Regions from separate parts of the Streptomyces sp. NPDC048254 genome, predicted to be linked through region 2. Evidence: riboswitches for the same ligand, from Rfam matches in the RefSeq annotation. Region 2 holds a riboswitch; the other holds the start of a gene.
The links. Region 2 has a riboswitch for ZMP and ZTP ahead of ACGFZQ_RS37960 (bifunctional 5,10-methylenetetrahydrofolate dehydrogenase/5,10-methenyltetrahydrofolate cyclohydrolase). Riboswitches for the same ligand answer to the same signal wherever they lie in the genome.
Positions count from the first base shown of each region.

Region 1: another riboswitch for ZMP and ZTP. It lies ahead of ACGFZQ_RS06900 (glycine hydroxymethyltransferase); the one in region 2 lies ahead of ACGFZQ_RS37960 (bifunctional 5,10-methylenetetrahydrofolate dehydrogenase/5,10-methenyltetrahydrofolate cyclohydrolase).

Region 1 covers NZ_JBICZJ010000002.1:340,976-355,921, forward strand. Annotated here, with positions in the region: gene ACGFZQ_RS06830 (hypothetical protein) at 1-318, shown strand, start outside; gene ACGFZQ_RS06835 (hypothetical protein) at 402-692, opposite strand; gene ACGFZQ_RS06840 (hypothetical protein) at 913-1,200, opposite strand; gene ACGFZQ_RS06845 (hypothetical protein) at 1,407-1,892, opposite strand; gene ACGFZQ_RS06850 (hypothetical protein) at 2,357-3,007, shown strand; gene ACGFZQ_RS06855 (hypothetical protein) at 3,086-3,361, shown strand; gene ACGFZQ_RS06860 (chaplin) at 3,624-4,244, shown strand; gene ACGFZQ_RS06865 (carboxymuconolactone decarboxylase family protein) at 4,341-4,838, opposite strand; partial or broken gene ACGFZQ_RS06870 (GntR family transcriptional regulator) at 4,885-5,396, shown strand; gene ACGFZQ_RS06875 (DUF3050 domain-containing protein) at 5,426-5,800, shown strand; gene ACGFZQ_RS06880 (DMT family transporter) at 5,781-6,644, opposite strand; gene ACGFZQ_RS06885 (hydrolase) at 6,761-7,702, opposite strand; gene ACGFZQ_RS06890 (hypothetical protein) at 8,027-8,371, shown strand; gene ACGFZQ_RS06895 (glutathionylspermidine synthase family protein) at 8,379-9,575, shown strand; ZMP/ZTP riboswitch at 9,703-9,792, shown strand; gene ACGFZQ_RS06900 (glycine hydroxymethyltransferase) at 9,825-11,285, shown strand; gene trpS (tryptophan--tRNA ligase) at 11,411-12,424, shown strand; gene ACGFZQ_RS06910 (2'-5' RNA ligase family protein) at 12,611-13,189, shown strand; gene ACGFZQ_RS06915 (decaprenylphospho-beta-D-erythro-pentofuranosid-2-ulose 2-reductase) at 13,203-13,958, opposite strand; gene ACGFZQ_RS06920 (FAD-binding oxidoreductase) at 13,974-14,946, opposite strand, start outside.
Region 2 covers NZ_JBICZJ010000017.1:193,253-208,198, reverse strand. Annotated here, with positions in the region: gene ACGFZQ_RS38035 (MalY/PatB family protein) at 1-610, opposite strand, end outside; gene ACGFZQ_RS38030 (S1 family peptidase) at 802-2,175, shown strand; gene ACGFZQ_RS38025 (hypothetical protein) at 2,256-2,444, opposite strand; gene ACGFZQ_RS38020 (ROK family protein) at 2,586-3,734, opposite strand; gene ACGFZQ_RS38015 (Gfo/Idh/MocA family protein) at 3,876-5,078, shown strand; gene ACGFZQ_RS38010 (L,D-transpeptidase family protein) at 5,108-5,803, opposite strand; gene ACGFZQ_RS38005 (pyridoxal phosphate-dependent decarboxylase family protein) at 5,945-7,339, shown strand; gene ACGFZQ_RS38000 (SDR family NAD(P)-dependent oxidoreductase) at 7,325-8,146, opposite strand; gene ACGFZQ_RS37995 (hypothetical protein) at 8,197-8,724, shown strand; gene ACGFZQ_RS37990 (MBL fold metallo-hydrolase) at 8,749-9,378, opposite strand; gene ACGFZQ_RS37985 (S-(hydroxymethyl)mycothiol dehydrogenase) at 9,378-10,466, opposite strand; gene ACGFZQ_RS37980 (ABC transporter ATP-binding protein) at 10,592-12,463, shown strand; gene ACGFZQ_RS37975 (hypothetical protein) at 12,549-12,845, opposite strand; gene ACGFZQ_RS37970 (nuclear transport factor 2 family protein) at 13,018-13,383, shown strand; gene ACGFZQ_RS37965 (hypothetical protein) at 13,371-13,577, shown strand; ZMP/ZTP riboswitch at 13,554-13,636, shown strand; partial or broken gene ACGFZQ_RS37960 (bifunctional 5,10-methylenetetrahydrofolate dehydrogenase/5,10-methenyltetrahydrofolate cyclohydrolase) at 13,663-14,546, shown strand; gene ACGFZQ_RS37955 (CU044_5270 family protein) at 14,547-14,946, opposite strand, start outside.

The DNA of each region.
Region 1 (14,946 bases), on a different contig from region 2:
GTCACGGGGCTCGTCGGGAGTCTCGCAGCGATCTGCGTCGGCGCCGGACACGCGTACGCGGACGGACACTCGAGCGACTGCAAGACCAATGCGCAGGGTGACACCGTCTGCATTCGCAAGTCGGAGGTCCACACCGACAAGGACGGCACGCACATCATCAGGCAGACGCAGGACTGCTCGACGACCGACCGGCCGAGCGCGGTGTATCCGGAGGACGGCCTGCTGGGCAGCGGATCCACGGACGCCGGGCCCGTTGTGGACTGCTCCAACACGGCGGAGCTGCCCAAGGGCTTCGAGAAGCCGCACATCGCGTTCTGAGCGCCGTTGAGGCGTCCCTGAGCGCCATGGACAAAGCCCGGTGCCCCGGCCGTCGGCCGGGGCACCGGGCTTTGTCGTTCGCCTTACTTGCCGAAGCTGTTGTTGCAGCCCATGTCCGAGCCGAGGTGGCTCTGCTGCGCACCCGCGTTGCCCTCGCCGTTCAGCAGGTTGCCGCCCAGGCCGTTGGCGATGCCGACCTCGCCGAGGATGTCGACGTTGCTGTCGTGCGACGTACAGGTGCTGCTCTGCCGGATGTCGAAGCTGTCGCCTCCCTTCCTGCCCCCGCCCTGGTCGGCGTGGGCGGCGCCGGCACCGAGGAGCGCGAGGCTCCCGAACGCGGCGAAGAGGACGGCAGCGGTACGTACCTTGTGCATTTCATCTCCGGTGAGGTGAGGTAGAGGCGATCCGGGAAAGATCGGCATCCGTTGACCTGAAGGTTGATACGAAATAACCGAGATATTCCAGCGGCGCGCCGAAAGCGAGCAATTTTCGCCGACTTGGAGGTCTTCCGGCGCACACAAATGGTCCCGGCGCGGGCTTGAAGCCCGGCACCGGGACCATTGGTCAACCGACGTCTCCGCGCCGATCAGATTTTCAGAATGCGCTGTTGTTGCAGCCCATGGTGGAGCCGATGTCGGTGGCCTGGGCGCCCGGGTTGCCTTCGCCGTTCAGGGCGTTGCCGAGGACGCCGTTGAGCAGGCCGACCTCGCCGAGGACGTCCACGTTCAGGTCGTGGGACTTGCAGTGGGAGCTCTGCTGGATGTTGAACTTGTCACCGTGCTCGCCGCCCTTACCGCCCTGGTCGGCGTGGGCCGTGCCGCCGACGAGTCCGATGCTGCCGATCGCGGCGACCAGGACGGCAACGTTGCGAAGCTTACGCATGTCATCTCCGGGGAGTGAGTGGGTGCGATCTGTGGGAGATCGACTTATTACAGTTACGGGAGATTAGTACGAAATACGCCAAAGATGGCAACGACGCGCCGTTTTTGCGATCACAAAGCGAAAGCACCCGAAAGCCGTATCGCGTCGGTACGGGCCCGTCGGTCGCGATTCTCGGCAACTCCCTTTCGCACACCGACGTTTGGCCGTCATCCCTGGCGCGCGTTGGCGAGCGAGTTCGACTGGCTGTTGGCCTGGGAGCAGTCGACGCCGCGGGTCTGGGAGGCGGCGAGCAGGGCGACCGGGACGTTCGCGTCGAGCAGGGACTGCGGGCTGCACTCCTGGGACGGACGGAACATGTTGGTCTGGCTCACCGGGGCGGCCTGTCCCTGCGCCGGCTGCGGGGCCGGCGGCGAAAGCTGCGGGTTGATCTGCGGGTTCAGCTGCGGGTTGATCTGCGGGGCGACCTCGGTGCCACGCTGCGGGGGCGCCTGCTGCTGGGTCGGCGAACCGTAGGACTGCGCGGTCGCCTGAGCGGAGGAGAGCGAGGCGGCCTGGGCGTCCGGCTGTGAAACGGGAGGCGGCACAGCCCCGTTGTAGGCGGCGGGAGTGGCGGCGGAGCTTGGGGCGGCGCCGACGGCGGTGAGACCCCCGGCTGCTGCGACGACGAGCGCGACCCTACGAAGCTTGCGCATGGAATTCTCGGCCCTTCATTGACCTGTGCACGGAATCTGATGAAATGCTGATGAGGCAGCGCAGTTGTCGCTGTTCCTGCTGCCCTGTGCGGCTGCGGTGACCCATCGTTCCTGCCCCGTGGGGAACGAGGCGCGCGCAGACCCAGAAACGGTCGCCGGGGCGTGGTCACCCATTTGCCGCAGGGTGTGCGGATAGTGAAGTCCGGCCCATTGGACGGCAAATGGGTGACGGGCTTTTGGATGCCGTGACCGCAGCCGGACAACTCTCGTTCCGACGAGGAGAAGGCAGCGACCGTGGACCTGAAGAGGGTGAGGCAATCGCTGTCGGCTCCGAAGGCGAAGTCCGCGTGCTTATCGGAACTGCCGCTGCCGGTGGTGCGGTACGAGTATCACACCGAGTGCACGTGTGACCGCGCTGAATGCAATGGACTTCCCTATTCAGGTATCGAAGGGCCGAGGGTTTCATGCGCAAGCTTCACAAGGCCGCGCTCTTTGCAGTGGCGGCCAGCGGTCTGTCCGCGCTCGGCGGCGGCGTCAGTCATGCCGCTCCCATGGGACAAGGCAGTGCCGCCCCGGCGCCGGCTCCCGAGCAGTTCGCTCCCCAGGCGGCCCCGGCACCCGTTCCCCAGCCGGTTCCGCAGGCCGCGCCCGCGCCCGCGCCGCAGCCAACCGGTTACGCCTCCAGCACGGCCACCTCGCAGGGAGTCGCACAGGCCGCCGCGACGCCGTACCCGCAGCAGGCCGCCCCGCAGTACCAGCAGCAGGCCCCTCCTCCGTACCAGCAGCAGGCCGCGCCGCAGTACCCGCAGCAGGCCGCACCGCAGCAACCGGTCCAGGCCGCCCCCGCGCAGCCGGCCCAGGTGGTGCCCCAGGTCATGCCCCAGGTCATGCCGCAGGTCGCCCCCCAGCTGGCCGTACCCCAGGCACCCCAGGCCTTCGGCGCGCAGGGCCCGGCGATCGTCGCCCCGCAGGTGAACCCCCAGATCAATCCGCAGGTGAACCCGCTGCTCAGCCCGCAGCTCGGGTCACCGGGCGTGCCGCAGCTCTCCCCGGTCGGTCTCGGACAGGTCGCGGCACCTCCCGTCGGCCAGCTGGGGCTTCCCCGACTCGGCTGACGGCCGCCGCGCCGGCGGACATCCGCACTTCCCGCTCGATCTCTTGCAGATTCCATCCGCTCGACCAATGGAGAACCCATGCGCACGTTCCAGAAGGCAGTCCTCGTGGGCGCCATGCTCGGCAGTGTCGGCTCCCTCGGCGGCACCACCGCCTTCGCCCACGACGACCTGGGCCGCGACCTCGACATCACGCAGGCCACCGAGTGCCGTTCGCACGACATGAACATCGAGGTGATCGGCAGCGTCGGCGCGATCACCGGTCTGGCGGGCAACCTGCTGAACGGCGAGGGCAACCCGGGTGCGCAGCAGAACCACCTCGGTTCGGACATGGGCTGCAACAACCAGGCGCTCTGACCCCTCCGCGGCTGCTCGCCCGGCCCTGGCCGCGTACCCCGCCGTCGTGCGCGCATCCGCTGCCCGAAGCGAACCATGGCGCAGCCGAACGCCGGCGGGGTGCCGGATACCGGCCAAATGGTCGAAAAGCCACTACTTCTTTCGTTCTGCTTGGATTTCGCCGCTCGCGGGTGAGAGCCCGCGACGTGTCTGGAAGGGCAGGGAACCCATGAAACGGGCTACCCGAAACAGTGTGATCGCCTTCGCTGTCGCGTCTGGTGCGATGGCGGTCGCGGGCCCGGCGTGGGCCGACTCCGCCGCGGACGGTTCCGCGTCCGGCTCGCCCGGGCTGGTCTCCGGCAACGACATCCAGTTGCCGGTGAACATCCCGGTGAACGTGTGCGGGAACACCGTCGACGTGATCGGGCTGCTCAACCCCGCGATGGGCAACCGCTGCGCCAACGAGGGGGGCAAGGCCAAGGAGAAGGAAGGGGCCACGGCCGTCGGCAGCGCTCACGACTCGCCGAGTGTCCTCTCCGGCAACGGCATCCAGCTTCCGGTCGATGTTCCCCTGAACGTCATCGGCAACAGCGTGAACGCGGTGGGTATCGGCAATCCCGTCTTCGGCAACGAGTCCGTCGACACACCGGTCGACCACCCCGACGGGCCCGGCCCGTCCACGCCTCCCGCGCCACCCGTCCGCCACCAGCCGTCACACCCGGTCAAGGCGCACCCGGCGCCGAAGCCGCCCGCCACCGTCGTCCGGCAGCGGACGACCGGCACACTCGCGCACACCGGAACCGGCAACCCCTGGGCGCCGGCCGCCGCGAGCCTGGCCTCGCTGGCGGCCGGAGTGGTGCTGTACCGGCGCTTCCGCCCGGCGGCGGTCAGCCACGTGAGGTGATCCCGGCCGCCCCGTCCGACGGAGCCAGGCGGCGATCTCCCGGACCGCCGCCACGGCCCACTGCCGGAGCCCCGGCCCGGCAGGTGCCGGCCTTGCTCACGCGTGCTGCCCCGGCGTGTAGTGCCCCGGCACCAGACGGCAGGTCACCCCGAACCGGTTCCACGCGTTGATCACCGTGATCGCGGCGATCAGCTGCGCCAGCTCCGCCTCCTCGAAGTGCTTGGCGGCCCGCTCGTAGACGTCGTCCGGCACGAAGCCTTCCGTGAGGACCGTGACCGCCTCCGTCAGGCCCAGCGCCGCCAGCTCCTTCTCGGTGTAGAAGTGCTCGGACTCCTCCCAGGCACTGAGCTGGATGATCCGCTCGACGCTCTCGCCCTGCGCCAGCGCGTCCTTGCTGTGCATGTCCACGCAGAGCGCACAGCGGTTGAGCTGCGAGGCCCGGATCTTCACCAGCTCCAGGAGCTTCGGGTCGAGGCCCTTCCGGGCGGCGGTGTCCAGCCGGACCATCGCCCGGTACACGTCGGGCACCAGCTCCGACCAGGGCAGACGGGGGGAGTGTTCGGGTGCGTACTCGGTCGGGTGTTCTGTGGTCATATCTCGACCCTAGGAGCCAGGCAGCCCAGGAGTATGGTCCATTTCCATGGGGAGAACATGGGCCACTCTGAGCGTCGACCTCCATCTGGAACCGGCCGGTCCGGGCCTGTGCCGGGGCCTGACCGACGCCCTGCGCGAAGCCGTCCGCGGCGGCCGGCTGGTCCCCGGCACCCGGCTGCCGTCGTCCCGTTCCCTCGCCGTGGATCTGGGCATCGCCCGCAACACCGTCGCCGACGCCTACGCCGACCTGGTCGCCGAGGGCTGGCTCACCGCCCGCCAGGGCTCCGGCACCCGCGTCGCCAGGGAGCCGACGCCCTCGCCGCCGGGACGGCATGGAGCGGCGCCCGTCACCGGTACGACTGCTCACCACCCCGCCTACGACCTGCGCGCCGGCCACCCCGACGTCTCCGCCTTCCCGCGCGCCGAGTGGCTCAGGGCGGCCCGCCGCGCCCTCACCACCGCCCCGAGCGAGGCCTTCGGCTACGGCGATCCGCGCGGCCGCGTCGAACTGCGCTCGCCGCCTAACTCGCCCGTGCCCGGGGGGTGCGCGCCGACCCTTCGTCGCGCTCCTCGCCGAGGGCCACGACGTGCCGGCGGCCCTGCGGGTGGCCCAGGTCCCGGCCCCCGCCGCCGAGTTCGTACGCACCACCTTCGGCATCATCGCCGACCGCCCGCCGCACTGCCGGGCCGCCGCCTTCGCCTTCTCCCGCGAGGACCTGATCCCGGACATGTTCGACCAGGTCATCAAGGAGGAGGGCACCGACCGCTTCCCGCTCTTCCGGGACTACCTCGCCCGCCATATCGAGGTCGACGGCGAGGAGCACACCCCCATGGCCCTCCAGACGGTCGCCGACCTGTGCGGAACCGACGAACGGCGCTGGGACGAGGCAGTCGAGACCGTCGTCGTCGCCCTGGAGGCCAGGACCCGCCTGTGGGACGGGATCACGGACGCGCTGGGCTGACGGGCTCGGGCGCCCCGGGGCCCGTGTCCTGCGCCCCGGGCGCCTCCCCGAACCGGGCCAGTGCCAGCGCCCCCGCCACGGCCACCGTGAAACCGAGCACCCCGAGCCAGGCGAGCCCCTCCCGGGTCCGGTCCCCGAGCCACACCACGCCGATGGCCGCCGGGCCGATCGTCTCGCCGATCACCATCCCGGCCGTCGCCGTGGTCACCGAGCCGCGCTGGAGCGCCGAGGTCAGCAGCAGGAAGGCGCCACCGCCGCCGACGAGCAGCGCGTAGGTCGCCGGGTTGGTGAGCAGCCCGCCCGGCCACAGGGTGTCGATGAGCCGCACCGACACCTCCACCACCCCGAACCCGAACCCCGCCCCGAGGCCCAGCAGCAGCGCCCGCCAGCGCCCCGACAGCCGCCCGCCGACGAGCCCGAGCAGCAGCACGCCCACCGCGGTCGCGAGCATCGCGTACTTCAGCGCGTCGGACCCGGCCCGGTCGCCCTCAGGACCCGACGCCAGCCCCAGCATCGCGAGCCCCGCGCACACCACCCCCACCGCGCCCCACTCCAGCCCGCTCAGCCGCACCCGCAGCAGCCGGGCCGCGACCACCGCGGTCACCGCGAGGCTCGACGCCAGCGCGGCGCTCACCGCGTAGATGGGGAGCGACCGCAGCGCCAGGATCTGGAACACGAAACCCAGCCCGTCCAGCCCCAGTCCGGCGAGGTACCGCCACTGCCGCACGGCCCGCAGCAGCAGCGCGGCCTCCCCGCCCGCACCGTCACCGGCCGCCCGCGCGGCCATCGCCTGCAAGACGGTCGCCGTACCGAAGCAGATCGCGGCCGCGAGCGCACACACCATTCCAAAGAGCACAAAGGGACTGTAGGGGCTCCGGGTGAGAGGAGCGGACGGTGATCGTGAGGAAAGCGGGAAGCGGGCCCGGGACGCACCCCGGACCCGCTCCCTCCCCTTGTGGGTCAGTTGGCGCCGGCCAGCCAGGCGGTGGCGTTGAGGGCGAGGGCGGCGTTGGTGGCGCCGCTGTCGTTCCAGCCGTCGTACAGCGTGTTGCCGGACTGGCCGGTGCCGTCGTCGATCGGGGAGCTGTCGCCCCAGAACGCGACCCGGCCGCTGCCGAAGGCGGACGTCAGGAAGAAGGCGCCGGTGTTGCCCGAGTAGCCGCTGCGGTACACCAGCCCCTTGACGGCGGAGTTGTCGGAGGGCTTGAGGGTCGCCGTGGTCCCGTCGGCGATCAGGCTCTTGGTGACGGTGCCGAAGCCGCCGTGCAGCACCGGGTCGCTGCTGTCGCTGATGGCCTTCGGGTACCCGGAGCCGACGTCCAGCGAGTCGATCGAGAAACCGAACGGGTCGGTCGAGTCGACGCTGTTGTTCGTCATCAGGTCGTTGAGGATCTCGACCGCGTCGTAGCCGTCGCTGTTGCGGTCGGCCCCGGTGTGGTCGGAGATCATGAACAGACCCCCGCCGGCCTTCACGAAGTTCATGATCGCCGTCTTCTCGGCGGTGGTGAACTTGGTGTTGGGCTCGGGCAGCACCAGCGCGTCGAACTTCGACAGGTCGGTCGTCGACGAACCGCCGTACGTGAGCGCACTGGTCGCGGTCTTCAGGCTGTAGTCACCGGTCTTCTGCAGGGCGACGCCCCATGACGACAGCGCGCCGGTCCAGTCCTTGTCGGAGGACGGGGAGGAGTCCTGGGAGAGCGGGTCGGGCTTGCTGGTGGAGATGATCCAGTCCGCGTTGCCCGCCTCCTCGGCGTGGCCGTCGTCGAACAGGACGCGGTAGGTGGTGGCGGCGTGGGCGGGGGCGGCCGCGGTGCCGACCTGGAGCGCGGCTCCCGCGGTGAGCAGGCCGAGCACGGTCAGGGCCGTGGTGAGTTTGTGGCGCGAGGCGGCGAAGCCGGGCATCTGTCATTCCTCCGTCGGTGGGGGGTGCGAGGGGGATGGCGGTGCGGGTGCTGCGGGGTGCTGCGGGGTGGGCGTCTTCGCGCGTAGAGTTCGAAGTTGATCGTTCACCTACGAACAGCTGGACGGTACCCGTGGTGCGCGGCGCGGCGGCAGGATCTCCGGCGGCTTCACATGATTTTCTTACCTGGACATGACAAGTCGGAGCGGGCTGGATTCGCTCGTCTGAGCGGGCCGGATCCGCTCGTCTAAGCTGTCGCCGGACACCCGGCCGACGATCACTCAACCGCCGTCGGCCCACCGCACACCACACGGGGGCACACGAACATGGCTGACGCACGCCGGCAACTCCGCTCGGGCACGGTGATCCTCGGCGGTATGGGCCTCCTGGCCGCCGCCCTCACCGCCTGCTCCTCCGACCCCGACAAGCGCTGCGTCGACCGCAACAGCTACACCGCCGCCAAGGGCTACCAGGTCGTCTCCGACAAGAACTGCACCTCCACCAAGGCCGCCGTCAACGGCGCCTACTACTACGGCGGCAAGAAGAAGAGCGGCTGGGTCAGCGGCGGCTCGTTCAGCAAGCCGGCCAAGGGCTCCGGCAGTTCGTCGAGCGGCGGCCACAGCGTCCACCGCGGCGGCTTCGGCAGCGGCCACGGCAGCTCCGGCGGCTGACCGCACGATGCACCGCCGTACCACGGAACCCCGCCCCGACTGGCAGCGGACCGTCGAGGAACAGGGCCTGATCTACCCCCTCACCCGCCACCCGGACGGCACCCTGCGCCCGTACTGGGACGAGACCGCCTACTACGTCTTCACCCTCGACGAGGTGGAGGCGCTGGAGGAGGCGGTCGAGGAACTGCACGCCATGTGCCTGGCGGCGGCCGGCCACATCGTCGCGCAGGATCGTTTCGCCGAGCTGGGCATCACCGACCCCCGCATCCGCGCCGCCGTCACCGAGGCCTGGCACCGCCGCGCCGAACTCCCGTCCCTCTACGGCCGCTTCGACCTCCGCTACGACGGCACGGGCCCGGCGAAACTCCTGGAGTACAACGCCGACACCCCCACCTCCCTGGTGGAGGCGGCCTCGGCCCAGTGGTTCTGGATGGAGGACCGCTTCCCGGGCGCCGACCAGTGGAACAGCCTCCACGAACGCCTCGTCGCCGCCTGGCAGCGGCAGGCCCGGCTGCTCCCGCCGGGCATCCCCCTGCACTTCGCGCACTCCTCCGCCGACGAACTCGGCGAGGACCTGATGACGGTCGCCTACCTGAAGGAGACCGCCGAGCAGGCGGGCCTGGACACCGACTGGATCTCCATGGAGGAGATCGGCTGGGACACCCTCTCCGGCCGCTTCGTCGACAACCGGCTCCGGTTCATCCGCAGCTGCTTCAAGCTCTACCCGTGGGAATGGCTCACGACCGACGCCTTCGCCGCCCACGTCCTCGACACCCTGGACAACGGCGGCGGCACGGGCACCACCATGTGGATAGAGCCGGCCTGGAAGATGCTGCTGAGCAACAAGGCGCTGCTGGCGATCCTCTGGGAGCTGTACCCGGGGCACCCGAACCTGCTGCCGGCGTACGTGGACGGCCCGAGGGAACTGGCCCGGACGACGGGTTACGTCAGCAAGCCGCTGCTGGGGCGGGAGGGCGCGGGCGTCCTCGTCCACCCGCCGGGCGCGGGGACCGTCGTACGCGAAGAGCCGTGCTGCTACCAGGAGCTGGCGCCCCTGCCTTCGTTCGACGGCAACCATGTGGTGCTCGGCGCGTGGGTGGTGGGCGAGGAGGCGGCGGGACTGGGCATCAGGGAGTCGCAGGGCCTGGTGACGGACGACTACGCCCGCTTCCTGCCCCACGTGATCCTGCCGCCCGCCGCCTGACCCGGCCGGGCGGCCACGGCGCCTGCCGGTGGGTCCGGCGGCCGTGGCGGTCGGCCGGGCAGGTGTGCCGCCCCCGCCCGACTGGTGGACGCCACGGCCCTCGGCTCCGGCGTGCCCGGTAGTCTGACCAGCGGGCCGTGACTGGCGCGCTGGGATGGGACCGACCATCGGGGAGCGGCCCGTGTCCGATCGAGTGCCGTGCGCCTGGGCCGAACCGTGAACGCCGAACGCCATGTCCGGAGGTCCCGAATGTCCGAGCCCCGTTCCACCGAGCCCCTCTCCACCGAGTCCACCGCGTACCGCGCGGCCCTCGACGTGATCCGTGCCGTCGAGCCGCGCGTCGCCGACGCCATCGGCCAGGAGGTCCACGACCAGCGCGAGATGCTCAAGCTGATCGCCTCCGAGAACTACGCCTCGCCGGCCACCCTGCTCGCGATGGGCAACTGGTTCAGCGACAAGTACGCCGAGGGCACCGTCGGCCGCCGCTTCTACGCCGGCTGCCGCAACGTGGACACGGTCGAGGCGCTCGCCGCCGAGCACGCCCGCGAGCTGTTCGGCGCCCGCCACGCCTACGTCCAGCCGCACTCCGGCATCGACGCCAACCTGGTCGCCTTCTGGGCCGTACTCGCCGACCGCGTCGAGGTCCCCTTCCTCCAGAAGACCGGCGCCCGCCAGGTCAACGACCTCTCCGAGGCCGACTGGGCCGAGCTGCGGCAGGCCTTCGGCAACCAGCGGATGCTCGGCATGTCCCTGGACGCGGGCGGCCACCTCACCCACGGCTTCCGCCCGAACATCTCCGGCAAGATGTTCGACCAGCGCTCCTACGGCACCGACCCGGCGACCGGCCTGATCGACTACGACGCGCTGCGCGCCCAGGCCCGCGACTTCAAGCCGCTGATCCTCGTGGCCGGCTACTCCGCGTACCCCCGGCTGGTGAACTTCCGGATCATGCGGGAGATCGCCGACGAGGTCGGCGCGACCCTCATGGTCGACATGGCGCACTTCGCGGGCCTGGTCGCCGGCAAGGTCCTGACCGGCGACTTCGACCCGGTCCCGCACGCCCAGATCGTCACCACCACCACCCACAAGTCGCTGCGTGGCCCGCGCGGCGGCATGGTCCTGTGCGACGACTCGCTGAAGGACCAGGTCGACCGCGGCTGCCCGATGGTCCTCGGCGGCCCGCTCCCGCACGTCATGGCCGCCAAGGCCGTCGCCCTCGCCGAGGCCCGGCAGCCCTCCTTCCAGGACTACGCCCAGCGGATCGTCGACAACTCCCGCGCGCTGGCCGACGGCCTGATGCGCCGGGGCGCCACCCTCGTCACCGGCGGCACGGACAACCACCTCAACCTGATCGACGTCGAGTCGTCCTACGGCCTCACCGGCCGCCAGGCCGAGTCCGCCCTCCTCGACTCCGGCATCGTCACCAACCGCAACGCGATCCCGGCCGACCCGAACGGCGCCTGGTACACCTCCGGCATCCGCATCGGCACCCCGGCCCTGACCACGCGCGGCCTGGGCACGGCCGAGATGGACGAGGTCGCGGCCCTGATCGACCGGGTCCTGACGGCGACGGAGCCGGGCACGACGAAGTCGGGCGCGCCGAGCAAGGCCTCCCACGTCCTGGACGAGAAGGTGTCGACGGAGATCGCCCAGCGCGCGACGGACCTGGTGGCGGGCTTCCCGCTGTACCCGGAGATCGACCTGGGCTGATCAGCGCCCCGTCAGGGGCGCGGGGAACTGCGCGACCAGCCACAACGGCGCCGCAGTTCCCCGCGCACCGCAAGCACTCTCCAGGGCGACCGTTTCTCCCGTCACCCTCTGAGAGAATGGTGGACATGGCCTCTGATCGACCCCGCGTGCTCTCCGGCATCCAGCCCACCGCCGGCTCGTTCCACCTCGGCAACTACCTCGGCGCCGTCCGCCAGTGGGTGGCCCTCCAGGAGTCCCACGACGCCTTCTACATGGTCGTGGACCTGCACGCGATCACGGTCCCGCAGGACCCCGCCGACCTGCGCGCCAACACCCGCCTCGCCGCCGCGCAACTGCTCGCCGCCGGCCTGGACCCGGACCGCTGCACCCTCTTCGTGCAGAGCCATGTCCCCGAGCACGCCCAGCTCGCCTGGGTCATGAACTGCCTCACCGGTTTCGGCGAGGCCAGCCGGATGACCCAGTTCAAGGACAAGGCGGCCAAGCAGGGCGCGGACCGCGCCAGCGTCGGCCTGTTCACGTACCCGATCCTCCAGGTCGCCGACATCCTGCTCTACCAGGCCAACGAGGTGCCCGTCGGCGAGGACCAGCGGCAGCACGTCGAGCTCACCCGCGACCTCGCCGAGCGCTTCAACGGCCGCTTCGGCGAGACCTTCGTGATCCCGAAGCCGTACATCCTCAGGGAGACGGCGAAGATCTACGACCTCCAGGACCCGGCGATCAAGATGAGCAAGTCGGCGTCCACGCCGAAGGGCCTCATCAACCTCCTCGACGAGCCGAAGGCGACGGCGAAGAAGGTCAAGAGCGCGGTCACCGACACGGACACCGTGATCCGCTACGACGCGGTGCTCAAGCCGGGCGTCAGCAACCTCCTCACCATCTACTCCACCCTCACCGGCAAGTCGATCGCCGAGCTGGAGCAGGAGTACGAGGGCAAGATGTACGGCGCGCTCAAGACGGACCTCGCCGACATCATGGTCGACTTCGTGACGCCGTTCCGGGAGCGCACCCAGCAGTACCTGGACGACCCGGAGACGCTCGACTCGGTCCTCGCCAAGGGCGCGGAGAAGGCCCGCGCCGTCGCCGCGGAGACCCTGGCCCAGGCCTACGACAGGGTCGGCTTCCTGCCCGCCAAGCACTGAGCGGAGTGCCGGCGGTACCGAGCGGGGCGCCGGGGGCGCTCGGAGCGCTCCGGGGAGCGCACGGGAGCGCTGCACATCACTTCGGCCACGGCTGCCCGGAAGGCGGCCGTGGCCGTACAGTCGATAGCCGGACGGCCGGGTACGAACCCGACACGCGTCCGACCACCACGACCGACAGGAGATGACGTGGGGACCGTAACGATCGGCGTATCGATCGCGGTCCCGGAGCCTCACGGCAGCCTGCTCCAGGAGCTGCGCGCGGGCTTCGGCGACGCCGCGGCCCACGGCATCCCCACGCATGTCACGCTGCTGCCGCCCACCGAGATCGCCGAGGGCGAGCTGGCCGCCGTCCAGGCCCACCTCGGCGAGGTCGCCGCGGTGGGCCGGCCGTTCCCGATGCGGCTGTGCGGCACGGGCACGTTCCGGCCCGTTTCACCGGTCGTGTACGTCCGGGTGGTCCAGGGGGCGGACGACTGCGCCTGGCTCCAGCAGCGGGTCCGCGCCGCGTCCGGGCCGCTCGACCGCGAGCTGCAGTTCCCGTACCACCCGCATGTCACCGTCGCGCACGGGATCGACGAGGCCGCGATGGACCGGGCCTTCACGGAGCTGGCGGAGTACGAGGCCGAGTGGTCCTGCATGGGGTTCGCGCTGTACGAGCAGGGTTCCGACGGCGTGTGGCGGAAGCTGCACGACTACGTGTTCGGGGGCTCCGTCGTGCCGCCTCAGGTGGGGCATGCGGAGCGGGGGACCATCGCGAGCCGGTAGAGCCGGTGGCCGACTAGATCGGCAGCCGTCGGAACACCGACCGCGGTGCGTGCCGCAGCGCCGCCATCACCACCCGCAGCGCCCCCGGTACCCACACCACCTCCGAGCGCCGCCGCAGACCCGTCTCGATCGCCGTCGCCACCGCCTCCGGGGTCGTGGCCAGCGGCGCCTCCTCCAGCCCCGCCGTCATCCGCGACCGCACGAACCCCGGCCGTACGACCATCACGTGCACGCCCGTCCCGTGCAGCGCGTCGCCCAGGCCCTGGGCGAACGCGTCCAGGCCCGCCTTGCTGGAGCCGTAGATGAAGTTGGAGCGCCTCGCCCGCTCCCCGGCGACCGACGACAGGACCACCAGGGAGCCGTGGCCCTGCGTCTGCAGGGCCCGTGCGCTGACCAGGCCCGCCGAGACGGCGCCCGTGTAGTTGGTCTGCGCCACCCGCACGGCCTTCACCGGCTCCCGCTCGTCGGTCGCCTGGTCGCCCAGGACGCCGAAGGCCAGCAGCACCATGTCGATGTCGCCCTCGGCGAAGACCTTGCCGAGGGCGGTCTCGTGGGACTCGGGGTCGAGCGCGTCGAAGGGGACGGTGCGGACGTCGGCGCCCAGGGTGCGCAGATGCCCGGCGGCGTGGTCGAGCGCGGGGGAGGGGCGGCCGGCCAGCCAGACCGTGCGGGTACGGCGGGCGATCAGCCGGCGCGCGGTGGCCAGCGCGATCTCGGACGTACCCCCGAGGACGAGCAGGGACTGGGGCATTCCGAAGGCGTCCTTCATGACAGCGATCAGCTCCTAGAGACCGAGACGGCGGGACAGGTCGGAGACGAACACCCCGCGCGGGTCCAACTCCGCGCGCAGCGCGCGGAAGTCGGCGAGCCGTGGATACATCGCGGCGAGCAGGTCGGGGCGCAGCCGGGCGTCCTTGGCGAGGTAGACGCGGCCGCCGGCGCCCGCGACCTCCTCGTCCAGTTCGTCGAGGAACGCGCCGAGGCCGGGCAGGGCGGCCGGGATGTCGAGGGCAAGGGTCCAGCCGGGCACGGGGAAGGAGAGCCAGCCGGGGTCGGCGTCGCCGAAGCGCTTGAGGACGGCCAGGAAGGACGGGCAGCGGCGCTCGGAGAGACGGGCCACGATCCGGCGCAGGGCGTCCTCCCGGCCGTATCCGACGACGAACTGGTACTGCACGAAGCCGCCGCGGCCGTACACGCGGTTCCAGTGCGGGACGCCGTCCAGGGGGTGGAAGAACGCGGAGATGCGCTGGAGTTGGCCGGTACGCGCGCGTGGCGCCTTGCGGTACCAGAGTTCGTTGAAGAGACCGACGGTGGTGCGGCCCAGGAGGCCTTCGGGGACGAACGCGGGGGCGGCCGGAAGCCGACGGGGGCGGAAGGCCAGTGGTGCACGCCCGGCGCGTGTGCCCTCGCCGAGCGCCTCCCGGGGCGCGTGGTCGCCCCGCGTGAGCACCGCACGCCCGGTCGCCGCCCCGCGCGCCAGCAGGTCGATCCAGGCGACCGAGTAGCGGTAGCGGTGGTCCGTGGTGGTCAGGCGGTTCATCAGGTCGTCGAGGTCGGTGGCGCGTTCGGTGTCGACCGTCAGGTACGACGTCTCGACCGGGAGGAGGCGGACGGTCGCCGTGAGGATCACTCCGGTCAGACCCATGCCGCCGGCCGTCGCGTCGAACAGCGGGGTGCCGCGGCTCACCGTGCGGACCTGGCCGTCGGCGGTGAGGAGTTCGAAGGACAGCACGTGACGGGAGAAGGATCCCGAGACA
Region 2 (14,946 bases):
CCCGGACGCCGTACCGCTCGGCGAGTTCGGTCACGGCGGTGAGTTCCCCGGCGGTGTGGACGGTGCCGGTCGGGTTGTGCGGGCTGCACAGCAGATGGGCGGCCCGCCCGCCGCCGAGCCCGCGGAACGCTGCCGCCAGGACGTCGAGGTCGATACGCCCGTCGGCGCCGAGCGGGGCCTCCACCACCCGCCGGTCCATGTGCGCGATGAACTGGTAGAACGGCGGATACACCGGCGAGTTGACGACCACCGGATCGCCGGGCCCGGTGACCAGTCTCAGCATCTCGACCACCCCGAGCATCACGTCGGGGACGATCGCGGTGCGCGCCACGTCCAGCCCGTGCCAGCCCCAGCGTTTGGCGGCGAACGCGGCGAGCGCCTCGGCGTAGCCGGTGCCCGCCGGGTAGCCGGTGTCCCCGAGTTCCATCGCGTCCGTGACCGCGCGGACGACCGGCCCGGCGAGCGGCACGTCCATCTCCGCCACCCACACCGGGAGCACGTCCTGCGGATAGGTGCGCCATTTCATGCTGGTACGGCGTCGGAGTCGGTCGAGGGTGAGAGCGCGCAGCGGGTTCGGTTCGTCCGGGTTCTCCTGCTGGATGCTGGTCATGGGGTCAAGATAGGCGGCCCCGGGGTGCCCGGGAACGCGCCCGGACGGCCATGTCGTACCGCCACGGGATCGCAAAGATCACCGTCGCGGTGAACACCCCCGCGCCCGGCCCCGTATGAAGAGCAGGGCGCTCGACGACCGGAGGGCCCCGCGGTGTCCGCACCGCGCGTTCGGGGTTTCGGGAGCCATGGATGAGGCACGCACGACGACGGGTCGTCCGGCGGGGGACACAGCTGGCGGCGGTCGGCGGACTCCTTCTGGGAGGCGCGATGGTCACCACGGCCATGGCGAGCGAGACTCCCGGTACGTCCGCCGTCCCGTTCAGCTCCGCGACGGAGGCCGGTGACACCGGCGCCGCACTGGTGGCCAAGCTCGGTACGGCCCGTACGGCGGGCAGTTGGATCGGCGCCGACGGCAAGCCGGTGGTCGCGGTGACCGACGAGCGGGCCGCGACGATGGTGAAGCAGGCGGGCGCCGAGCCCAAGATGGTGTCGCACAGCATGAACGAGCTGAAGGCGGCCACCGCCACGCTTCGTGGGGCGCCGCGGGTGGCCGGCACCGCGTGGGCGGTGGACTACCGGACCAACCGGGTGATGGTGGAGGCCGACAGCACGGTCTCCGCCTCGAACTGGTCGGACCTGAGCCGGGTCGCCGCGGGCATCGGCACCTTTGTGCAGATGCAGCGCTCGGAGGGCACGTTCACCACCCGGCTCAACGGGGCGCAGCCGATCCTGTCGACGGGCGGCCGCTGTTCGGCGGGGTTCAACGTCACCAACGGAACGACCGACTTCATTCTCACCGCCGGTCACTGCGGACCGGCCGACACCATCTGGTTCGACGAGGGCGAGGGCAACAACCAGCAGGTGGGCACCACGATCAACACGCAGTTCCCGGGCAACGACTTCTCGCTGATCCAGTACGCCGGCGGGAAGGCCGGTGACAACGCCGACGTGGTCGCCATCGGCAACGGCCAGGGCGTGCGGATCACGGGGGCGGCCGATCCGACGGTCGGGCAGAAGGTGTTCCGCAGCGGCTCCACCAGCGGGCTGCACGACGGCACGGTGACCGCCCTCAACGCCACCGTCAACTATCCGGAGGGCACGGTCACCGGGCTCATCCAGACGAACGTGTGCGCCGAACCGGGCGACAGCGGCGGTCCGTTGTTCTCGGAGGGCATCGCGCTGGGCGTGACCTCGGGCGGCAGCGGTGACTGCACCACGGGCGGGGTGACGTTCTTCCAGCCGGTGACCCGCGCGATGGCGGCGCTGAACGTGCAGTTGATCGGGGCGACGCAGAACGCGGCCGGGGGCCAGGGTGCCTCGCCGGCGCCGTCGGCGGCGGCGACCCACAGTGCCATCGCGCCGAGCGCGGCCTCGCCGGGTTCGGCGGCGCCGGTCGCCTCGGACGACACCAGTCTGGTCGCCCGGCTGACGGACACCCGTAATGTCGGCCCGGGGCTGCTGGTGATCGGGGGCAGCCTGGTCGCCCTGGTCGCGACCCGCTACTTCCGGGCGGAGCAGGACCGCAAGGCGTACCAGCGCTACTACTCGGCTACTTGGGGCTGACGGCGGGGACCGGGGGCTGTGGAAGGACCCACGGGTCTACGAGAAGGGCACCCGTCCCGACGGGTGCCCGGGACGGGCGGTCAGGCCGCCTGGTCCGGCTGGTGCGGGGACGCGGCCGCCCATTCGAGGACGAGCCGCCGGTATTCCTCGCGCTGCTCGGTGCTCAGTGTCCCGCCCGACCGGAGCCACAAGGCCCGGATCTCCTCGTTGACCTCGTCGGCCGATCGCTCGGTGACGGCTTCAACACTGGTGGACATGGTGTGAAGCATATGCCGGTCGACGTGAAGGCGCCGTGAGTAAGTACGACCGATACGGACATAACGGACCGTGTTAATCATCACGTCAATGAGTCGGGGAGAAGCGGGAGTTCGCCACGGCGCGGCGGCGGACGTCCGGGCGGAAACGGCAGTTCAACGCCCGTCCCCGCCGAGCACCAGCACCTGGATCGCCAGCACGGCCGCCCCGCGCGCCCAGTCGTGGAAGTCGGAGACCTTGGTCTCCAGGCCGATCGGCGCCGCGAGCGGATGCCGGTGGGCGCGGACGGTGTCCCGCACCGTGTCCCCGGCCACCTCCATCAGGCCGACCCCTTCCCCGGCGAGCAGGATCTTCTGCGGCATGGCGAAGTTGGCGATGTGCGCGAGCAGGGTGCCCAGCGCCCGGCCTGCCTCGCCGATCACCCGCGCGGCCATCGGCTCGCCCTTCGCGGCGCGGGCGAGGATCTCCCCGTAGGACGCGTCGTGGCCGGTTGCGGCCCGGATCTGGTAGCGGATGCTGGGGATGGTGAGCAGCGACACGGCGCTGCCGCGCTCGCCCTGCGGGGTCAGCGGGCCCTGCGGGTCGATGATCCAGTGCCGGCCGAAGCCCCGGTCCTCCTCGGCGTACGGCACCCGCCGGCCGCCGAGCACCAGCCCGTAGCCGATACCGGCGCCGATGGTCAGGACGACGAACCGGTCGAGTCCCCGGCCGGCGCCGAACCAGGTCTCGGCCTCGACCAGGGCGGCCACGTCGTTCTCCACCACGACCGGCAGCCCGGTGCGCCGCCGCACCAGCTCGGCCAGCGGGACGTCACGCCAGCGCAGGTACGGCGACTCGCCGACCACCGCGTGCTTGCGCACGAACCCGCCGACGCCGATGCCGATGCCCGCGACGGCGGGGTGCCGGGCGGCCAGCTCCGCGGCCATCCTGGCCAGCAGGTCGGCGACCTCCTCCGGGTCGTGGCTGGTGAGCGGGCGGTCGAGGCGGGCGACGATGTCGCTGCGCAGGGTGGTGACGACGCCGTACACGGTCTCGTCGGTGACCTTGAAGCCGAGGAAGCAGCGGGAGTCGGCGACCACGTCCAGCGGCTGGGAGGGGCGGCCCTGGCGGGCTTCCGCGGGGGCGCCCGCCCAGGGGGCCTCGACGAGCAGCCCGGACTCGATGAGCGGCTTGGTGAGGCGGGTGAGGCTGCCCTGGGAGAGGTTCAGCCGGCGGGCCAGCTCGGTGCGCGAGAGCGGGCCGTGCACGAGCACCTCGATCGCCACGGAGCGCTCCGCGGGGCTCAGCGGCAGCCAGTCGGACACGGCACCCCTTTCCTTTCGGAACTGAAGTAACTCGGCCACCCTATCGTGCGCCGGGTGCGCCGCAGAAGCGCCCTTCTGACGTCGTTCCTACTTCTGTCCGCCCCTTGACGGCGAGATTCTTCCGAAGCAAAAGTAACCACCATGACTTTCTCACTCGGCATCGTCGGCGCCGGCCAGTTCTCCGGCCAGTTCGCCACCCTGTTCCAGGCCCATCCCGGCGTCGGTGACGTGTACGTCACCGACCTGCTGCCCGAGCGGGCGGAGCGGCTCGCCGCCGCCCAGAGCCTGGCGGGGACCTTCCCGTCGTACGAGGCGATGCTGGAGTCGGCGGACGTCGACGCGGTCGCGATCTTCACCCAGCGCTGGACGCACGGCCCGCTGGTCCTGGCGGGCCTGAACGCCGGCAAGCACGTGTACTCGGCGGTCCCCATGGCGATCACCGCCGAGGAGATCGCGGCGATCATCGACGCGGTCAAGGCGACCGGCCTGACGTACATGATGGGTGAGACCAGCCAGTACAACCCGGCGACCGTGCACGCCCGCAACCAGATCGCCGAGGGCGCCTTCGGGCGGCTGTTCTACGCCGAGGGCGACTACGTCCACGACATGGACCTGGGCTTCTACGACGCGTACCGCTACAGCGGCGGCGAGAACTGGAAGGCGACCGCCAGCTATCCCCCGCTGCTGTATCCGACGCACGCGGTGGGCGGGGTGCTCGGCGCCTGGCAGACGCACGCGGTGAGCGTGTCGGCGATCGGGGTGGTGGACGACCGCGGCGACGGCGTCTTCGACAAGGACGTCAGCCAGTTCGGCAACGACGTGTCCAACGCCACCGCGCTGTTCGAGGTCGCGGGCGGCGGGTCGTTCCGGACGAACGAGTTCCGGCGGGTGGGATATCCGTCGCACATCCGCGAATCGCGCTTCCGGTTCTTCGGGACCGAGGCCAGCATGGAGCAGCTGGCGACGGTGGCGCTGTGGCAGGACAAGAAGGGCGTGCAGGACATCAGCGAGCTCCTCGAGCCCAAGCCCACCATGTCGCCCGACGATCCCTCGCTCCAGCACATCGCGCCGGAGCTGCGGGCGGCCTTCACCTCCGGGTCGGCGCCGGTGCACGACCGGGCGCGGCTGCCGCGGGAGTTCGACACGCTGCACAACGGGCACGAGGGCAGCCACCACTTCCTGGTCGACGACTTCGTGACAGCCGTCAGCACCCGCGCCATGCCGACGGTCAACGCGTGGGTCGCCGCCCGCTACACCCTGCCGGGCATCATCGCGCACGAGTCCGCGCGGCAGGGCGGGGCCAGGTTGGAGATCCCGGACTTCGGGGACGCCCCGGAAAGCTGAGCCGGGGCGCCGGCCGGGGCCGGGCGCCGTCAGGTGCCCGGCTTGCGGCCGTACACGTAGACGTCGTCGCCGTTCTTCAGCAGGGACCAGTACTTCTTGGCGTCCTTGGTGGTCATGTTGACGCAGCCGTGCGAGCCCGGCGGGTTCCACATGCTGAGACCCACCGAGTGGAAGGCCTGGCCGCCGTCGAAGAACTGGCTGTAGGGCATCGGCACGTTGTACACGGACGAGACGTGGTCGATGTCACGCCAGTAGATCTTCTTCAGACCGGTCCGGGTCTCGTACCCGTTGCGGCCGGTACGGACCGGCACCGGGCCGTAGACCAGCTTGTTGCCGTCCTGGACCCAGCTCAGCTGGAGCGTGAGGTTGACACAGGCGATGCGCCCCTTGTTGGTGGGGCACTTGCCGTCCTTGTTCGGCTTGTCGCCGACGGCCTTCTGCTTGTTCATCAGGTCCATCACGCCCCAGGTGACGGGGCCGGCGTAGCCGATGTCGGGCGTGATGCCGTGCTTGTCCTGGAAGGCCTTGATCGCCTTGCAGTCGGCGGCGGACTGCTTGCCGTCCACCGGCCGGCCGAGGAACTTCTCCACCTGCTTCTGGTACGGCCCCGCCTGCGTGGTACAGCTCGCGGCCTGCGCCGGAGCCGAGGTGAGCGCGAGCGTGAGCGGCGCCACGAGTCCGGTGACGCCGAGTACGACGGCACCTCGTCTGCGTATGTCCCCCATGTGAAGTCTGTCTCCTTCCTGTGTCCTCAGATCTCGTGGACCTAGACCGGCCGATCGAGGGCATTGGTTGTAGCACCGGCCAGGCTGTGACGAAACGGTTAACTTCGGCGTCGTGGGCGCGGGCGGCCTAGGCTGCCGTCCATGCACCGCATGCTTGCCGACGATCTCGCCCGGTTCCCCGGACTTCTGCGGTCGGCCCGTGACGTGGCCGCGCGTGCGCTGGCCGGGCTGGGCGAGCGGCCGGTGGCCGCGCTCGGCCCCGTACCCGCGCGGGCGGCGCTGCCCGAGCGGGGGGAGGGCGGGGAGGGCGCGCTGGCCCGGTTCACCGAGCGGTGGGCGCCGGGTCTGTCCGCCTCGGCCGGCCCACGCTACCTCGGTTTCGTCACGGGCGGTGTGACGCCCGCCTCCCTGACCGGCGACTGGCTGACCTCGGCCTACGACCAGAACGCGGCCGGGGCCGTCGGCTCCTGGGGTGCCGCCCTGGAGCGCGAGACGGTGGCCTGGCTGGCCGAACTGTTCGGGCTCGGTGAGGCGCACGGCGGGGCGTTCGTGACCGGGGCGACGATGTCCAACACGGTCGGTCTGGCGATCGCCCGGGAATGGCTCGGCGAGCGGCTCGGGGTGGACGTCTCCCGGGCGGGTTCGGCCGCCCTCGGTCCGGTCGACGTGCTCTCCGGCAGTCCGCACTCCAGCGTCGGCAAGGCGCTGTCGGTGCTCGGCATCGGGCGGGACCGGCTGCGGCCGGTGCCGCTGCTGCCCGGCAACCGGGAGGCGGTGGACGTGACCGCGCTCGACGCGGCGCTGGCCGCGCTGGACGGGCGGCCGGCGATCGTCGTCGCCAACGCCGGCACGGTGAACACCGTCGACTTCGACGACCTGCGGGCGATCGCCGCGCTCAAGGAGCGTCACGACTTCTGGCTGCACGTCGACGCCGCGTTCGGCGCCTTCGCCGCCCTCTCCCCCGCGCACGCCCCGCTGGTCGCCGGTCTGGACGCGGCCGACTCGGTCTGTGTGGACCTGCACAAGTGGCTGAACGTCCCCTACGACGCGGCCGTGCAGTTCACCCGGCGCAGCGACCTCCAGGTGGCCGTCTTCCACAACGAGTCCCCCTATCTGGGTCCGCCCACCGGCGAACCGGACTTCCTGCACCTGACCCCGGAGACCTCCCGCCGGCTGCGGGCGCTGCCGGCCTGGTTCTCCCTGACGGCGTACGGCCGTGCCGGGTACCGCGAGATCGTCGAGCGCAACGTCGCCGAGGCCAGGCGCCTCGGCGCGGGCATCGACGCCCTCCCGGACCTGCGCCTGCTGGCCCCGGTCCGGCTCAACGTGGTCTGTTTCACCCTCGCCGAGAACCCCACGCAGGAGCGGGTGGACGCCCTGGCCCGGGCGCTGGCCGCGTCCGGGGAGACGTTCCTCACCCCGACGGTGTTCGGCGGGGTGCCCGCGCTGCGGGCCGCGTTCAGCAACTGGCGGACCACCGAGGACGACACCCGGCGGGTGCTGGCCGCGGTCGCGGCCGCGTCAACGGCCCTGTGACGGCGCATGCCGGGCCTCCCGGTGCGGCCGCAGCGCCGCGTGGAAACCGCTGTGGACGGCGGTGAGGCCGCCGTCGACGCGGAGGGTGGTGCCGGTGATCCAGGCGGCGTCGCGGGAGGCGAGGAAGGCGACGGCCGCGGCGACATCCGCCGGCTCGCCGACCCGGCCGAGCGGGTAGAGCGGCCGGAGGGCGTCGAGTTCGTCCTCGCGTCCCGCCCACGCCGAGGTGCGGACCGTGCCCGGCTCCACCAGGTTCACCCGGACCCCGCGCGCGGCCGCGTGCCCGGCGAGGGTGCGGGTCAGCGAGCCGAGGCCGGCCTTGGCGGCGCTGTAGGCGTGGTTGCCGAAGTCGGCCCCCGCGTTGACCGAGCCGATGGTGACGACGGCGCCCCGGCCGGAGGCGGCCAGGTGCGGCAGGGCGGCCCGGCAGCAGCGGTGCACGCCGGTGAGGGTGATGTCCAGGTCGAGGTCCCAGCCGTCGTCCGGCTGGTCCTCGAAGAGCGGGACGTCCGGGGTGCAGTGCGCGGCGCAGTTCACCAGCACGTCGAGTCCGCCGAAGGAGCCGACGGCCCGGTCGACGGCGGCCGCCACGGAGTCCCGGTCGGCCACGTCACAGCCGAACGCCTCGACGGCCAGCCCCAGTTCGCGCAGCGCGGCCGCCGTCCGCTCGGCCTCGGACAGGTCCCGGTCGGTAGCCAGCACCCGTGCGCCCTCCTCGGCCAGCCGCCGGGCGACGGCCGCGCCGATGCCGCGGGCGGCGCCCGTGACGAGAACCCCGTGTCCCGCAAAGCGATTGAGTCCGGTCATGGCAACGACCGTACGGGCGGAAGGATCAACAGGACAGATAGCGTGCGGGCATGTCCGCGTTCTTGCAGCAACTCCCCGCCCTCATAGGCGTCGTGATCGGCGCGCTCGGTTCTTATCTCGCCGTGGTGCGGGGTGACCGGGTGCGGTTCCGGCGGGAACAGGAGGCGCGCTGGGACGAGCGCCGGCTGACCGTGTACGCGGAGTGGGCGCAGGCGTTGAAGAAGACCGTCTCCGTCGACTACCGGGTGGCCGCCCATCTGGGCAACGACCCGCATCCCCACCCGCTCTCCCCGCAGGAGGCCGAACCCCTGCTGGCCGCGGCCCAGTTGGCCCGTGATCCGTACGGCGAGAAGCTCATCATGCTGGGCAGCCCCGCGGTGGTCGCGAAGGGCCAGGAGTGGGTGCTCGCGGTCATGGCGATGGAGCGGTTCCTGCGGGAGGAGCGGCGGGATCCCGAGGCGTGGCGGATTCTGCTGGAGCGGCAGCGCGACGGCCGCGACGACTTCTACGTGGCCGTCCGCGAGGACCTGGCGCTGCCGCCCGGTCACTCGGGACGCCTGCCGTTGGCGGAGGCCTGACGGCCCCCGCCGGCTGTCCTCACGTCAGTGGCCGCGGGTGATCCACTCCTCCAGATGGGGGGCCTCGGCGCCGATGGTGGTCGGGTCGCCGTGGCCGGTCAGGACCTTCGTCTCCGGAGGGAGGGTGAGCAGCCTGTCCCGGATGGAGTCGATGATCGTCGGGAAGTGGGAGTACGACCGTCCGGTCGCGCCGGGTCCGCCCTGGAAGAGGGTGTCACCGGTGAAGACGACGGCCAGGCCGGGCTCGTGGAGGCAGACGGCGCCGGGCGCGTGGCCGGGTGTGTGCAGCACGGTCAGGTCGGCGCCGGCCGCCTCGATGACGAGCCCGTCGGTCAGATGGTTGTCGGGCTCGCGGTCGGGGTGGGTGAGCTTCCACAGCGGCAGGTCGTCGGGGTGCAGCCAGATCTTGGCGCCGGTGAGGTCCGCGAGGGCGGGCGCGGCGTCGATGTGATCGTTGTGGGCGTGGGTGCACACGATCGCCTTCAGCACACGGTCGTCGACCGCCTCGGCGATGGCCTGGGCATCGTGGGCGGCGTCGATGACGATCACTTCGCGTTCGTCGCCGATGATCCACACGTTGTTCTCGACGTCCCAGGTGCCGCCGTCGAGGGTGAACTGCCCGGAGGTGACGAGGCGTTCGATGCGGGTGGTCATCAGAGCACCACCACCGAACGCAGCACGTCGCCCTGGTGCATCCGGTCGAACGCCTTCTCCACCTCGTCGAGCTGGATGGTCTCGGTGACGAAGGCGTCCAGCGGCAGCCGGCCCTGGAGGTGCAGGTCGATCAGCATGGGGAAGTCCCGGCTGGGCAGGCAGTCGCCGTACCAGCTGGACTTGAGCGCGCCACCGCGGCCGAAGACGTCGAGGAGCGGCAGTTCGAGCTTCATCTCGGGGGTCGGTACGCCGACGAGCACCACCGTGCCGGCGAGGTCGCGGGCGTAGAAGGCCTGCCGGTAGGTCTCCGGGCGGCCGACCGCCTCGATGACGACGTCGGCGCCGAAGCCGCCGGTCAGCTCGCGGATCGCCTCGACCGGGTCGCCGGAGCGCGAGTTGACCGTGTGGGTGGCGCCCAGGGTGCGCGCCGTCTCCAGCTTCCGGTCGTCGATGTCGACGGCGATGATCTTCGCGGCGCCCGCCAGCCGGGACCCGGCGATCGCCGCGTCGCCGACCCCGCCGCAGCCGATCACGGCGACCGAGTCGCCCCGGCCGACGTTGCCCGTGTTGATGGCGGCGCCGATGCCGGCCATCACCCCGCAGCCGAGCAGTCCGGCGACCGCCGGGGAGACGGCCGGGTCGACCTTGGTGCACTGTCCGGCGGCGACCAGCGTCTTCTCGGCGAACGCTCCGATACCCAGCGCCGGGGACAGCTCCTGTCCGGTCGAGGCGAGGGTCATCCTCTGCTTGGCGTTGTGGGTGTTGAAGCAGTACCAGGGGCGGCCGCGCAGACAGGCCCGGCAGTTCCCGCACACGGCACGCCAGTTGAGGATCACGAAGTCCCCGGGCGCCACGTCCGTGACACCCTCGCCGACCGACTCCACCACTCCGGCGGCCTCGTGACCGAGCAGGAACGGGAACTCGTCGTTGATTCCGCCCTGCTTGTAGTGCAGGTCGGTGTGACAGACCCCGCAGGCCTGTACCTGTACGACGGCTTCGCCCGGCCCCGGGTCCGGCACCACGATCGTCTCGACCCGCACCGGCTCGTCCTTGCCCGGTGCGATCACGCCGCGTACTTCCTGCGCCATGGACCTGACCCTTTCGTCGCTGTGCTGACGTGCCTGTCTTCCGACCCTACGCGCGACCGATCGGTAACGGCACGGAGCACGTCGATCGTCGCGGATCTTTCCGGGGCGGATACCCCACAGGGGTAATGCGACCGGGGTCGGGGAAAGGAGTGCCGCCGTATGGCGGGGCGGCCCGACGTAGCCTTGGTGCGCCGCCCACCGCCCGGACGAGGAGCACCGTGACCACCGCAGACGCAGTTCCGCCGGGACGGACGGGAGACCGGACCGGTCCGTCCACGTTCCGGCTGCTCCTCTCCTATGTACGGCCGCACCGCTGGGCCCTGTTGGCGGGTGCGGTGCTCTCGCTGCTGACCGGGGCGACCGGGCTGCTGCTGCCGCTGGTGGCCCGGGGGTTGATCGAGGACCTGTCCCACGACCGTTCCATCGGCGGGAAGCTCCTCGCGATGGCGGGTCTGGTGGTCACCAACACCGTGGTCGGCGCCCTGGGTTCGTATGTGCTGCGGCGCACCGCCGAGTCGGTGGTGCTCGGGGCACGGCGCACCCTGTCGTCGTACCTGCTGCGGCTGCGGATCACCGCCGTGGACCGCACCGAACCCGGTGACCTGATGGCGCGGATCACCTCGGACACCACCCTGCTGCGCGAGGTCACCACGGACTCGCTGGTCGCACTCGGCACCGGCGGGCTCACCCTGGTCGCCACCGTGGTGATGATGGGCGTGGTCGACCCCGTGCTGCTGGGTGTCACCCTCGCGGTGATCGCCGGGGCGGGCATGGTGCTGGGCGCGATCGTGCCGCGCATCAACCGGGCCAGCCGGCGGGCACAGGACGCGGTCGGGGTGATGGGGGCCTCGCTGGAGCGGGTGCTGGGCGCGCTGCGCACCGTGAAGGCCTCGGGCGCCGAGCCCCGCGAGGAGCGCGCGCTGCACGAGGCCGCCGAGGAGTCCTGGCGGCAGAGCGTGCGGGCCGCCAAGTGGTCGGCCGCGGCGGGCAACACGGCGGGGCTCGCGATGCAGCTGGCGTTCATCACGGTCCTCGCGGTGGGCGGGGCGAGGGTGGCGACCGGCGCGATCGGCATCGGCACCCTGGTGGCCTTCCTCCTGTACGTCTTCTATCTGATGTCGCCGATCCAGCAGGTCGTCGGCGCGGTCACGCAGTACCAGACGGGTGCCGGCGCGCTCGCCCGCATCCAGGAGGCGCTCCGGCTGCCCGCCGAACCCCCGTCCGCGCCCGCCGAGTTGCCGTCCGCCGGCGCCGAACCGGCCGCCGTCACCTTCACCGATGTACGCTTCCGCTACGCCGACGACCTGCCGTACGTCCATCACGGAGTGAGCTTCGCGATACCCGCCCGGGGCATGACGGCGTTCGTCGGCCCGTCCGGCGCGGGCAAGACCACCGTCTTCTCGCTGATCGAGCGGTTCTACGACCCTGAGTCCGGCACGATCACCCTCGACGGCCGCCCGCTCGCCGACTGGGACCTGCCCCTGCTGCGCTCGGCCATCGGATACGTCGAGCAGGACGCGCCCGTGCTGTCGGGGTCGCTCAAGGACAACCTGCTCCTCGGCAATGCGGAGGCGGACGAGGACGCGGTGACGCGGGTGCTGAAGACGACGCGGCTGGACGGTCTGGTGGCGCGGCTGCCGCAGGGCCTGGAGACGCTGGTCGGGCACCGCGGGACCAAGCTGTCCGGCGGGGAGCGGCAACGGGTGGCGATCGCGCGGGCGTTGCTGCGCCGGCCCCGGCTGCTGCTCCTGGACGAGGCGACCTCGCAGCTGGACGCGGTGAACGAGGCGGCGCTCAGGGACACGGTCGCCGATGTGGCGCGGACGACGACGGTGCTGGTGGTCGCGCACCGGTTGTCGACGGTGACGATGGCCGACCGGATCGTGGTGATGGACGCGGGCCAGGTCCGTGCGGTGGGCACGCACCGGGAGCTGGTGGCGGCGGACCCGCTCTACGCGGAGCTGGCGGCGACGCAGTTCCTGGCCGCCGAGCACTGAGCACCCGGTACCCGGCCGCCGAGCCGCCGGGGTACGGCGGAGGGCCGCCCCTTTCCGGGACGGCCCTCGGGGGTGTTGCCGGGGGTCAGGACTCGATGCCCGGCACCAGCCCCATGGCGGGCGCGGCCAGGTCGGTGAGCTGGTGCAGTTCACCCAGCTTGTGGAGTCCGTTCAGTCCCTGCAGCTGCTCCGAGACCTTGGGGATCTCGTCCTTGTACTCCGCCGGGATGTCACTGCTGGCCAGCGAGTCGAGCACGCCGAGCGGGCTGAGCTTCCCGGGATGCTGCGCGTCCGCGGCGGCCGCGTTCGCCAGCGGCGCGGCGAGGCCGGTGACCCCGACCGCGAGGCCGACGGCGGCGACGATACGTCGTGCTGAGATCATGTCTCCAGCAACGGCCCGGACGTGCGGGCGGACACGGGCGGCCGGTCCCCCTCACCCGTCAGGCGGAGCGCCCGGCCTGCGCTTGCCGAGCCCGGCGGGGCGGAGGACGCTCGAAGGTGGGGCTCTCGCGGCCCGCTCCGCATCGGGCCGCGGGCTCCCGCAGGAGGTCACCATGGGCACCGCTACAGGCTCCACGTTCGACACCGAGACACTGCGCCGGGCCGTGGAGGGAAACACGGGGAACTCCCTGCTGGCGCTCTACACGGACGACGCGGAGATCCGCATCGTCGACCGCACCGCCCAGCCCAGCCACCCCAAGGTCCTGCACGGCCGCAGGGACATAGCCGCGATGCTGGACGACGTCTACAGCCGGGACATGACGCACAAGCTGGACCAGTGCATCGTGCAGGGCGACAAGGCCGCCTACAGCGAGTCCTGCGAGTACGAGGACGGCGTCCGGGTGCTCGCCGAGTCGATGATCACGCTGCGCGACGGCAAGATCGCCGACCAGATCATGATCCAGGCATGGGACGAGTAGCCGGAAGGACCGCGAGGGTCCAGGTCAGCGCGCGGCTGACCTGGACCTTCTCGGCACGGGCCGGACTGGGGCACAGCCGCCGCACGCCTCCGCGCGCGTCCGTCGTACTGCTGCGGACGGCCCTGCGGGCGGCACCGCCGTGGGAAACGCTGAGCGCCTCGGTTACCCTGGGCGCGGGCCGTGACTGGCGCTGAGGTGGAGCCCCACCGGGGAGCGGCCCGCACTGTCGATGCCGTGCGCCTGGGCGATCAAGGTCGAACCAGCTCAGGAGCGTGCCGCATGACCCCTGCCCGTCTCATGGACGGAACCGCCGTCGCCCGCCGGATCGTCGAGCAGACCGCACAGCGGGCCGCCGAGTTCACCGCACGCACCGGCACCACGCCGTGCCTGGCGACGGTGCTGGTCGGCGAGGACCCGGCCTCCGTCACCTACGTCCGGATGAAGCAGAACCGCAGCCGCAAGGCGGGTATCGCCGCCCGGCACGTGGCGCTGCCCGCCACCACGACCACCGAGGAACTCGTCGGCACCCTGCGGGCGTTGTCCGCCGACCCGACGGTGCACGGCATCCTGCTCCAGCACCCGGTCGGCGAACACATCGACGAGCGGGCCGCGTTCGAGGCGATCGCGCCGGAGAAGGACGTGGACGGCGTGACCTTCGCGTCGTTCGCGACGATGAGCTTCGGCCTGCCGGGCTTCGTCTCCTGCACGCCCGGCGGCATCCTGCGCCTGCTCGACGCGTACGACGTGGATCCGGCCGGATGGGGGTCCCCCCGCGCGAGCGAAGCCGAGCGTGGGGGAGGGCGGTGGTCGTCGGCCGCAGCGCGATCCTGGGCAAGCCGGCCGGCATGCTGCTGCTCGCCCGTGACGCCACCGTCACCTACTGCCACTCCCGCACCGCCGACCTCTCGGCGGCCGTGCGCGAGGCCGACATCGTGGTCGCCGCCGTCGGCCGCCCCCGGCTGATCCGGGGCCAGGACATCAAGCCGGGGGCGGTCGTGCTCGACGCGGGCTACAACGAGGGGAACGTCGGTGACGTCGACTTCGACACCGCGATCGAACGGGCCTCGCTGATCACGCCGGTGCCGGGCGGGGTCGGCCCGATGACCATCGCCGTGCTGCTGGAGCAGACGGTGACCGCGGCGGCCCGGCAGCTCGCGGTGTGATCAGCGCATCCAGGCGCTGTAGTCCATGACGTCACCGGCCCGCACCCCGTACTCGGGGTCGTCCCGGGTGAACGTGGTCTCCAGGCCGAGTACGGCACCGGTGGCCGGGTCCAGGATCAGCATTCGCCGGGCGCCCGAGGCGTCGTCGTGGACGTACGCCTGCCCGGTGCGGCCGAGCCGGTCGGTGACCTGGCCGGCCGGGCGCAGCCCCTCGGCGTCGGCGAGGAGATCGGCCAGGGCCGCCGACTCCCGCGCGCCGAGCGTCCAGTTGTCGAGCAACTCGCCGGTGGCGTCCAGGAGTTCCGACGTGGTGAGGGTGTGGCTGTAGATCAGCTCGGTCAGGTAGGTGCGCAGTTTCACCGGGTCGTGCGGGGGTGTGGCGAGCGGCGGGGCGTCCCCC